Regions from separate parts of the Paenibacillus sp. SEL1 genome, predicted to be linked through region 1. Evidence: riboswitches for the same ligand, from Rfam matches in the RefSeq annotation. Region 1 holds a riboswitch; each other region holds the start of a gene.
The links. Region 1 has a riboswitch for thiamine pyrophosphate ahead of ACYCSE_RS23615 (thiamine phosphate synthase). Riboswitches for the same ligand answer to the same signal wherever they lie in the genome.
Positions count from the first base shown of each region.

Region 2: linked by a shared signal. The riboswitch ahead of tenA (thiaminase II) and the one ahead of ACYCSE_RS23615 (thiamine phosphate synthase) in region 1 are both predicted to bind thiamine pyrophosphate.
Region 3: linked by a shared signal. The riboswitch ahead of thiC (phosphomethylpyrimidine synthase ThiC) and the one ahead of ACYCSE_RS23615 (thiamine phosphate synthase) in region 1 are both predicted to bind thiamine pyrophosphate.

Region 1 covers NZ_CM137723.1:5,173,948-5,177,665, reverse strand. Annotated here, with positions in the region: gene ACYCSE_RS23620 (ABC-F family ATP-binding cassette domain-containing protein) at 1-1,223, shown strand, start outside; TPP riboswitch at 1,316-1,424, shown strand; gene ACYCSE_RS23615 (thiamine phosphate synthase) at 1,690-2,283, shown strand; gene thiO (glycine oxidase ThiO) at 2,348-3,496, shown strand; gene thiS (sulfur carrier protein ThiS) at 3,493-3,696, shown strand; gene ACYCSE_RS23600 (thiazole synthase) at 3,699-3,718, shown strand, end outside.
Region 2 covers NZ_CM137723.1:697,774-701,491, forward strand. Annotated here, with positions in the region: gene ACYCSE_RS03135 (NAD-dependent malic enzyme) at 1-1,562, shown strand, start outside; TPP riboswitch at 1,655-1,757, shown strand; gene tenA (thiaminase II) at 1,896-2,585, shown strand; gene thiM (hydroxyethylthiazole kinase) at 2,660-3,502, shown strand; gene thiD (bifunctional hydroxymethylpyrimidine kinase/phosphomethylpyrimidine kinase) at 3,499-3,718, shown strand, end outside.
Region 3 covers NZ_CM137723.1:2,817,352-2,821,069, reverse strand. Annotated here, with positions in the region: gene ACYCSE_RS12925 (hypothetical protein) at 289-441, shown strand; gene thiC (phosphomethylpyrimidine synthase ThiC) at 563-2,362, opposite strand; TPP riboswitch at 2,549-2,661, opposite strand; gene ACYCSE_RS12915 (IclR family transcriptional regulator) at 2,817-3,560, opposite strand.

The DNA.
Region 1 (3,718 bases):
CTTCTCCTGAAGAGTTGGAAGTGTTGCTGGAACAGATGGGTGAAATTCAGGAGCAACTGGATATGGGCGATTTTTACCTCATTGATGTGAAGGTTGAAGAAATGGCGAATGGACTAGGTCTGTCGGCCATAGGACTGGATCGGGATGTATCTGCACTTAGCGGCGGGCAACGGACAAAGGTGCTTCTTGCTAAATTGCTGTTGGAAAAGCCGAATGTCCTGCTGCTGGATGAGCCTACCAACTACTTGGATGTAGAGCATATTGAATGGCTTACGCGCTATTTGAAGGATTATCCCTATGCTTTTATCCTTATTTCACATGATACTGAGTTTATGAACCAGGTCGTTAATGTTATTTACCATCTTGAATTTGCCAAGATGACCCGTTATTCAGCTAACTATGAAAAGTTTCTTGAAATGGCGGATCTGAACAAAGCTCAGCATATTGATGCTTATGAGAAGCAACAGGACTTTATAAAGAAACAGGAAGATTTTATTCAGCGTAATAAAGCGCGTGCTTCTACCTCAGGCCGAGCAAAGAGCCGTGAAAAGCAGCTTGATCGGATCGAACGTATTGATAAGCCTGAAGAAGCCGCAAAACCAACCTTTCAATTCAAAGAGGCACGTGCAAGCGGAAAGACGGTATTTGAGGGTATTGATTTTGAGATTGGTTATACACATGCCCTTTTGCCTAAGATGTCCATGACGATTGAACGTGGCGAAAAAATTGCAATTGTCGGCTACAACGGTGTCGGTAAATCGACATTGCTCAAAACCATATTGGGAAAAATTCCGCCAATCAGTGGAAAAACCTATCAAGGTGATTTTTTGCAGCCCGCTTATTTTGAGCAGGAAGTAAAGGCAGAGAAAATTACACCGATTGACGATGTGTGGAATGAATTTCCGCATTTGAACCAGCATGAAGTACGAGCGCATTTGGCGCGCTGCGGTTTGAAAAATGAGCATATCACACGTCCGCTATCTGCGCTTAGTGGTGGAGAACAGGCTAAAGTCCGTCTTTGCAAACTGTTAATGCGTGAAAGCAACTGGGTATTGTTCGATGAGCCTACCAACCACTTGGATGTTAAAGCAAAGGATGAGCTGAAACGTGCCTTGAAGGAATACAAAGGGACCGTATTGCTTGTATCTCACGAACCGGACTTTTACGAGGATTGGGTAACCAAAACGTGGAATGTGGAAGAGTGGTCAAGTAAAGTTAACTAAAATCAGTTAAATCCAGTTCTGCGATTTCACACGAAGTGGGGTTTGCAGAATTAGGAAAATATGCTAAGCTATCTTTAGCTTATACAATAAAATAGTCACACTAGGGGAGCCGCCCATGCGGCTGAGACGGAATAAATGGATTTCGGACCCTTTGCACCTGATCTGGGTTATGCCAGCGTAGGGAAGTGAGCGCCGTACAAACAAGGCAACACCATCTTTATTTTGTTTGTGCGTGGGACGATACACGTATACGGATATCATGGTCCGTTCGATTATTGGACGTTCGTTAAACCACTTCCTTGGGGAAGTGGTTTTTTTGCGTTTCGTTCACTTTAAGTTGTTCGAGCTTCCGTAGACGGATTCACATACAATCCCCTTTCATTACTGCTGGTAGACGTGGCTGGCTAAGCTTAGATCCTTTAATCCAATGTGAGGTGAAGACAAAATCGAATTACACGCAATTTCGATGGAAAAGGGCACTTTTGCACAAGCCGCCCGAGTGGCTGCTATGATTTGTCCGTATGTTCATTATGTACACGCACGTTTAAAACAGAATGGTGCCTCTGCATTGCTTTCTTTGACTCGCAGCATGGTGGAGCAGGAAGTTCCTTTGCAACAAATTGTAGTAAATGATCGTGTGGATGTAGCTTTACTTACTTTGGTTGGAACCGTCCAGCTACCAGCTAATGGATTACCTGTTGTGGATGTGAAAAGCCTACTTTCAAAGAGTACACGCTGTGGAGTGTCTGTGCATTCCTTGGAGGAGGCGCAGACTGCCGAGCAGGCAGGAGCAGACTATGTACTTTATGGTCACGTATATGAGACCCATTGTAAGCCCGGTATTGTACCGCGGGGTTTAGCTCAGCTTGAACATATTTGCAGACTGTCGAACATTCCGGTGATCGCGCTGGGCGGCATACAACCGTACCATATCCCTGAGCTTTACATGGCCGGAGCAAGCGGTATTGCGGTGATGTCTGGTATATGGGAGGCTGAGTCGCCCGTTGCAGCTGCGATGGAATATAGGCAAATGGCAGATCTTGTAGTTCACAGCCTGTAGCGAGAAAACGAGAGTAGAGGCAAGTTGAAAGCAGAATGGTTTATGGAGAGGAGACACGGAACAAATGCTAAAGATACACACAGAGGCAAGAGCGATAGGACATGCTGAATGCTTGGTCATAGGTGGAGGTGTCATCGGCAGTTCCATTGCTTATCATGTGGCCAAGGAGGGAAGAAGTACGATCATGCTGGAACGATTGATCCCGGGTGAGGGAGCCTCAGGAGCAGCGGTTGGAATGCTGGCAGCGGAAAGTGAAGAGTTCACCGACTCTGAGCTGGCACGATTTGCTCGCAGAAGTCGAGATGCATTCCCTGAGCTTGTCTGTGATCTGGAGCGTTTGTCGGGTATTTCGGTGGAATTCCGTACAGAAGGATTTGTGACCCCTTTCCGTACGGAAACTGAGGGCCAAAAACGCTGGAAAGCTTCTAAAACGCGAGAGGATGATTGTCCTATCTGGTGGGATGCGAGGGAATTGGCCCGACGAATTCCAGGTTTGGATGAACAAGCGATCGGAGCAATATATCGTTCAAAGGAGACACAAGTGGCTCCTGTCCAGCTTTGTCGTGCTTATGCAGGTGCTGCTGCGGTGCTGGGAGCAACGGTATGGTCTGGTACACGGGCAGAGCAACTGGTCATACAGAATGGTCGAGTTTGCGGTGTCCGAACAGATAGCGGCTTTTTTTCCTGCGATCAGGTCATTATTGCTGGAGGCTTGGATAGCATGAAATTACTGGCGCAGGTTGGGTTTGAATATCCACTTTATCCGGTCAAGGGCGAAGCGGTAGCGGTCTCCTTGAAGGATCACCCATTAGAATACACCATTTATGCTGATGATATTTACCTCGTGCCTAAACAGTATAACGAGCTTTGGATTGGGGCAACGAGCCTTCCGCATCAATATGACGAACAAGTGACCGTAGGAGGCTTGGAGGGCTTGCTGGCACGTGCCTCTGCCTGGCTGCCGCGCGTCCGTGAAGCTTCTTTTATACGCACTTGGGCGGGCTTACGTCCGCAGGCTGCATCAGGTCACCCTTTTATAGGCACTGTTCCTGGGGTCGAGGGCGTATATGCTGCGGTCGGGCATTATCGCAACGGTGTCCTGCTGAGTGATGCTACCGGGCGTGCGATGGCAGCTATGCTTAATGGAGCTGGTGCAGCAGAACTTGGGATAAGTAGTTTTTCTTCTGAGCTCTTCAAGGAGAAAAGCTTATGAAGCTGACGATTAACGGCCAGAGCATGACCTTTTCTAATCGAATCACTCATGTGAATCAATTGCTACATGAGCTTGATGTAAAGGTGAAAACCGTAGTGGTGGAGCTGAATCGGCATATATTGAGCCGTGAAGATCATGATGAAGCGGTACTGAAGGATGGAGATTGCCTAGAGATTGTACATTTTGTGGGAGGCGGTTGATTATGTTAACCATTGGAAAAGC
Region 2 (3,718 bases), 1.3 Mb from region 1:
TGGAGAAACAGAGCGTACGGGCATATCAGCAGTTTCTGGCACAACCCACCATGCTGCGAAAAAATGCTTCTCTCAACGACCTTCACAACCGAAATGTCGTACTCTACTACCGGCTGCTAACCGATCATTTGAGTGAAATGCTGCCCGTAGTCTACACGCCGACCGTAGGAACCGCGATTCAAGAATATAGTCACGAGTACAACCGTCCTGGAGGCATATATTTGTCGATAGATAACCCGAACGGTATTGGACAAGCATTCCATAATTCTGGTTTGAGTGGCCATGATGTGGATCTGATCGTCGTGACAGATTCCGAAAGTATTTTAGGGATTGGTGACTGGGGCGTCGGGGGGATTAACATTGCTATCGGCAAGCTTGCAGTGTATACGGCTGCGGCAGGCATTCATCCCGGGCGGGTGCTGCCAATTGTACTAGATGTAGGTACAAATAATGAAAAGCTGCTGAATGATCCACTGTACATCGGAAACCGCCATAAACGGGTTCGCGGAGAAGCCTATAACCAGTTTATTGATACTTTTATCAGCAAAACGTTAGCGCAATTCCCAAAGGCGCTTTTACATTGGGAAGACGTGGGTAGCGTAAATGCACGCCATATTATAGGAAAATACGGTCAAAGTATACTCACCTTCAACGATGATATACAAGGTACAGGAGCGGTGACCTTGGCTGCGATTCTTTCGGCGGTGGGTATCACCAAGACTCCGCTGCGTGAACAAAAAATACTTGTTTTCGGTCCAGGGGCAGCAGGAATCGGTAATGCTGATCAAATTCGGGGTGCTATGATCGAGGACGGCCTTTCCGCAGAAGATTCCTTCAAGTCCTTTTGGGCCTTTGATTATCGCGGGCTGTTAATGGAAGATATGGAAGACGTATTGGAGTATCAGAAACCGTATGTGCGCAAAAAGGATGAAGTCAGCTCATGGACCCGATCGGGTGACGGCAAAATACCACTGCTAGAGGTCATCCGTCAGGTGAAGCCTACGATATTGATTGGAACTTCCGGTGTAGCAGGTGCCTTTTCTGAAGAGATCATCAAGGAGATGGCGAAACATGTAGAACGCCCGATCATTATGCCCATGTCCAATCCTACAAACCTTGCAGAAGCAGTACCCGAGGATTTGATCCGGTGGACCGATGGCAAAGCACTGATTGCAACCGGAAGTCCTTTTGAGCCCGTCACCTATAACGGTACGAAATTTGAGATTGGACAGGCGAACAATGCCTTTGTTTTTCCGGGACTGGGTCTGGGTGCGATTGTGGTTAAAGCCAAAAGGATTACCCCTGCGATGTTTACAGCGGCAGCAGTAGCTGTTGCCAATGGTGTAGATTCGAATACGCCTGGTGGTGCACTACTCCCTCATATCCGAAAATTACGCGAAGTTTCGTACGCTGTTGCGATTGCGGTTGCAAAAGCCGCGATACAGGATCAGGTAGCTCAGGCGCACATTTCAGATGTGGAACAAGCTATACGAGTTGCAATGTGGAAACCGGAATATGCCAAGGTCAAAGCTGTGGAAAATGTAATTCATCACCCTCACTAAGCCCAAAACACCTAACTAGAGGAAATTTCATATTTTGCACACTATGTTTGACATAGCGTATGAACGTATGTACAGTAATAGTCAAAAGAATAGAAGTCCACTAGGGGAGCCGCTATGGCTGAGACAAGAACGTATCTTGGACCCTTTGAACCTGATCTAGTTCGTACTAGCGTAGGAAAGTGGAGCCTTCGTATATAAGGTTTCAAACGTTTTTTTGCGTATTGAGCCTATTGTTGAAGCCGCTCCCATTTTTCCGGGGCGGCTTTTTAGCGTTGTTCCGGAATTATATTCTTACAGGACTTCTTGCTCTTCAATTTAATGGAGGTGGGGAAATTGAGTTTTACACAAGAACTCCGTCGGCAGGCGGACGGCATCTTTCAAGCGATTTTTGAGCACCCCTTTGTGAGAGGTATTGCTGAAGGAAGTTTGACAAGGGGACAGCTGATTCACTATGTAAAACAGGACTTTGAATATTTGAACGCTTACATGCGGATATACGGCATCGCAATCTCCAAATGCACAAATCGGGAGGACATGGCTGTATTTAATGAACAAATCTCTTTTATTCTCCACAGTGAGGTTCATCCGCATCAAAATTTCTGTGCTGTCGCAGGGGTGAGCTATGAAGAGTTGCAGGGATATCCGCTCGCTCCGTCGGCTCATCACTATATCCGTCACATGCTGACGGTTGCGCATGAGGGCAGCCTGGGCGAGATCTTGGCTGTGCTGCTGCCATGTATGTGGACGTATGCCGAGATTGGTCGCAGGCTGCTGGATGAAGTAAAGCCGGATGAGTCTCATCCGTTCTATGAATGGATGGGCTTCTATGGAGATCAGCTTGATGATACAACACTCAAGTTCCGAGAACGTGTAGATGCTTGGGCGGAAGACGCAACGGCTGCTGAGCGGGAGCGGATGATTGAGCATTTTATACTGAGCTGCCAGCTGGAATATAAGTTCTGGGATATGGCTTATAAGCAGGAAGAATGGCCGGTCCAGATGCAGGCAGCGGTCTTGGAATAGTCAGCCTGGCGATTCGATGTGTGAAGTACGTTTAATGCCCTGTTGAACCACCAACTATAGAGAGGATAATCATTATGAGTACATGGAAAAAAAGTTATTCGGATCTCCTGACGAAGGTACAAAACAGCAAACCCCTCGTTCACAATATGACCAATGTGGTAGTCACCAACTTTACGGCCAACGGTCTGTATGCATTGGGCGCCTCCCCGGTGATGGCCTATGCACCCGAGGAAGTAGCAGATATGGCAAAAATAGCAGGCGCCGTCGTGTTAAACATCGGTACACTGAACCGCGAACTGGTGGATGCCATGATCATTGCTGGACAATCGGCGAATGCACACGGTGTTCCGGTGCTGCTAGATCCGGTCGGTGCGGGAGCAACGAGCTTTAGAACTGAATCGGCACTGCGAATCCTTAGTGAAGTCAAAATCTCATTGGTGCGGGGCAATGCAGCCGAAGTCGCACATCTTGTTGGAGAAGCGCGTGAGATTAAAGGCGTAGATGCCGGTGACAGTGCTGACAGCGGCCATGTCGATCTGGCAATTCGGGCTGCTCGAACGCTCAATACAATGGTTGTCATTACTGGAAAAGAGGACGTCATCACCGATGGGGCCGAAGCACGAATGATTAGCGGCGGAGACGCGCTGCTCACGAAGGTAACCGGAGCAGGCTGCCTGCTGACCTCTGTGTTAGGTGCCTTTGCAGCTGTTGAACCCAACCTGCTGCTCGCAGGTACAGCAGGTTTGGCATTTTACGGTGCAGCAGCTTCTCGAGCCGCAGCACGTACCGCAGAGCTGGGGCCCGGCAGCTTCCAGATTGCCTTTCTCGACGAGCTGGCCAAACTGCATACAGGTTCACTAGAAGGGCATGTCTCTATCCGTGAAGCCGGAACAACCACAGCAGGTGGTGCGCGATGATAGACACTCGTGTACCCAGAGCGCTGACGATTGCTGGTTCGGACAGTGGCGGCGGGGCCGGAATTCAAGCTGATCTCAAAACCTTTCAAGAACTTGGCGTGTACGGCATGTCGGCTATTACGGCTATTACCGTACAGAATACCTTAGGGGTCCACGGCGTATATCCGCTACCAGAGGAAGCAACAGCGGAACAGATCGAAGCCGTAGGATTAGACC
Region 3 (3,718 bases), 2.4 Mb from region 1:
AATCCCGACTACTAAACTAAGAAAACGGGCCTCTAGCCCTTGTTTTAGACCTAGGCACATTTTCCTCTAAAACGACCATCCTCCTAATCGACATTTTGGACACATATGACCATCTTCCTGTTTTATGTCAAAAGCGTTTTACTTTGAAAAAATGTGGGTATAATGATTGAAACATTACCAAGCAACCTACATAGCATTACGACATCAAGTACATACAAATAGTCCTATACAGACGTCCTAAGCAACTCAATCTGAATTTGACAATATGGAATTGGAGGAATGACCTACATGAATACAATGAACTTAACCGTCCACACCCTGATGCCCTTTCACCACCAATACCAACGTGCCAACGCGGTGAGTATGCAGAAGAAAGAAGATAGCTCGGAAAAGAAGCTCAGCTTTCAGGATATTTTAAATGAAAAAATGGGTAAAAAATAAGGCGCCGTTTATCCGGTTGCATGATCCGCTTTACATAAGCTAAAAAGCCGTAGTTTCCTACATCGACTGTAGAGAACCACGGCTTTTTTAATTCATTTGTCCCTAAACTCCCACGTTCGTTTTACTGACCTCCATCCCGATACTGCTCTGCCTTCTCGCGCATTCCGGCAGCTACTGCTTCTTGAGTGTTCAGCCCCTTATCCGCTGCATAGGCGCGAATGTCCTGAGTGATACGCATACTACAAAATTTAGGGCCGCACATTGAGCAAAAATGTGCTTCCTTGGCGCCCTCTGCGGGTAGCGTTTCATCATGGTAGGATAAGGCACGCTCGGGATCAAGCGACAGATTGAACTGATCCCGCCAGCGGAACTCAAAGCGTGCCTTGGACAAAGCATCATCCCGCTGCTGCGCCCGTGGATGCCCCTTGGCCAGATCGGCAGCATGTGCCGCAATTTTGTAGGTAATGACACCCTCACGGACATCATCCTTATTGGGTAGACCCAAATGCTCCTTAGGCGTAACATAACACAGCATGGACGTCCCGAACCAACCGATCATCGCCGCCCCGATGGCTGAGGTAATATGATCATATCCGGGGGCAATATCCGTCGTGAGCGGTCCCAAGGTATAGAAAGGAGCTTCCTTACAAATCTCCATTTGTAAATCCACATTCTCTTTGATTTTATGCATAGGGACATGTCCCGGCCCTTCAATCATGACCTGAACATCATGCTTCCATGCGATTTGCGTTAGCTCGCCCAACGTTTCCAGCTCTGCAAACTGTGCTTCATCATTCGCATCATAGATACTACCTGGACGTAGACCATCCCCGAGAGAAAAGGCCACATCATAGGCTTTCATAATTTCGCAAATTTCTTCAAAATGTGTATACAAAAAATTCTCCTGATGGTGCGCAAGGCACCAGGCTGCCATGATTGACCCGCCCCGGGACACAATTCCCGTCATTCTATTCGCCGTCATCGGAATATACCGCAGCAATACACCCGCATGAATTGTAAAATAGTCCACTCCCTGCTCCGCCTGCTCAATCAGCGTATCGCGATACAACTCCCATGTCAGCGCCTCTGCTTCACCGTTCACCTTTTCAAGTGCCTGATACAGCGGCACAGTCCCAATCGGTACAGGAGAATTCCGAATGATCCATTCACGTGTTGTATGGATATTACGGCCTGTGGACAGGTCCATAACCGTATCCGAGCCCCAACGCACAGCCCAAGTCATTTTCTCCACTTCCTCCTCGATGGAGGAGGTAACCGCAGAATTACCAATGTTCGCATTGATCTTCACGTGAAAATGACGCCCAATGACCATTGGCTCACTTTCCGGGTGATTGATATTCGAAGGCAAAATGGCTCGTCCAGCCGCCAACTCCTGCCGTACAAACTCAGGCTCCACCCCTTCGCGGATCGCCGCAAATTCCATTTCGGGCGTAATGATCCCTTGCCGCGCATAATGCATTTGCGTCACTGTACGCCCTTGCGAAGCACGAAGCGGACGATTGGTCACGCCGGGAAATTCCACTGTCTCCCGTTTGGAGCCAGGTTTCAGTCCATTATCCTCCGGCTGGACGGCGCGTCCCTCGTAAGCCTCCACATCGCCCCGTTCCAGTGCCCAAGCTCGCCGTAATGGAGGCAGGCCCTGACGGATATCGACCTGATAGGCTTCGTCGGTCATGGGACCGCTTGTATCATATACACGCAATGGCTCATGATGCTCCGTGCCCTGCGGCGTATGTGTAGGATGAAGAGCAATTTCGCGCTCTGGCACGGCAATGTCCGGCCGCGAGCCTTGAATATATACCTTACGGCTTCCTGGAAAGGGCGTTACCCCACTGGCTTGCTCCCCGCTTGTCTTCTCTACCTCAACTTTTTTTGTTCCTTCTGCTTCTGTCGACTTCATTGTCCATTCCTCCCGTTTCGATGAAATGACACACCGATCCGGAACCATTCCCAGGGTGGCGCTGATCTATGCAAAAAAGCCGGTTCCCCAGGGAACCGGCTAATCTAACGAGGCAGCTATCCAGACAATGCGCATATGGAATAATCCATTCCAATGCGCCACTGAAGACAGCAGCCGCGTATACATTTCAATGGCCGATTACTTCCCTACGCTGGTATGATCCAGATCAGGTGCAAAGGGTCCGGAATCTTGCACGATTCCATCTCAGCCCGGCATTACAGGCTCCCCCAGTAACTGTGATACTTCTATTCACATGAGGCGGATATAACAGACATCCCACCTTCCTTACCAGACTACTTCAAATTTATGGCTTTGGCAACCCCTTTAGGTTCCCTTTACCAAGGAGACGTTCCCCATCAAATCACTCTGCTTGCTTCAACTGTGTTCATTCTTGTTACGGGAGCATAAGCCCCATTTCCTTCGCCGCTTCGATCAAAATCGGAGCAAAGTCATGTAGCGTCTCGGGTGCAAGTCGACTGACCGGGCCGGATACAGATAAAGCCGCAGTGACCTGTCCCTTCCGGTTCACAATTGGCGCTGCCACAGCAGCAGCCCCTGGCTCCCGTTCTTCATAGCTGGTCGCATAGCCCTTCTCGCGAATGTCCTGCAGCTGGGCTTTATAGACCTCCGGGTCTACTGAGGGCGGCCATTCATCCCCGCTTAGCAGGGCTTCCAGCTCCTGCGGCGGCATAAAGGCCGCCAGCACCTTGCTGGAGGCCCCTACAGCCAGCGGCATACGCGCACCTACAGGCGCGACCCTGCGGATCGCCTGATTGCTCTGCACGGCTTGTATGCGAATACGCATGCTGCCGTCTCGTAAGTACAAGCTGACCGTCTCCCCCAGACGGTCACGTAGTCCTTCCATTGCAGGTTGTAACAGCACCGCCGGCTCGTCACTTTGGGACAAATGCGTGGATAGCTCCCAAATGCGGAAGCCAAGTCGATATTTTTCCGTTTCGGCATTCCGAACGACAAAGCCCCGATCCTCCAACGTAGTCAACAGCCGATGAACCGTGCTTTTATGTAGACCAATTTTGGAGGCAATCTCCGTCAGGCCAAGATCCGAATTTGCGGTAAAACACAGCAGTATATCAAGTGCACGCTCTACAGCGCGAACGGTTAATTTACGGTCTTCCATCGTGAACCGCTCCTCTTGTATCCATATTCGTTTCACACTATGAAACATGGTTACATAAATTATATAGAATAGTCGCGGCTACTGTAAACCGATGTTTTTGTGACAACCATATTACAGAACGAGAACAAACATCGACAATTCTTTGCATCATTTTTACT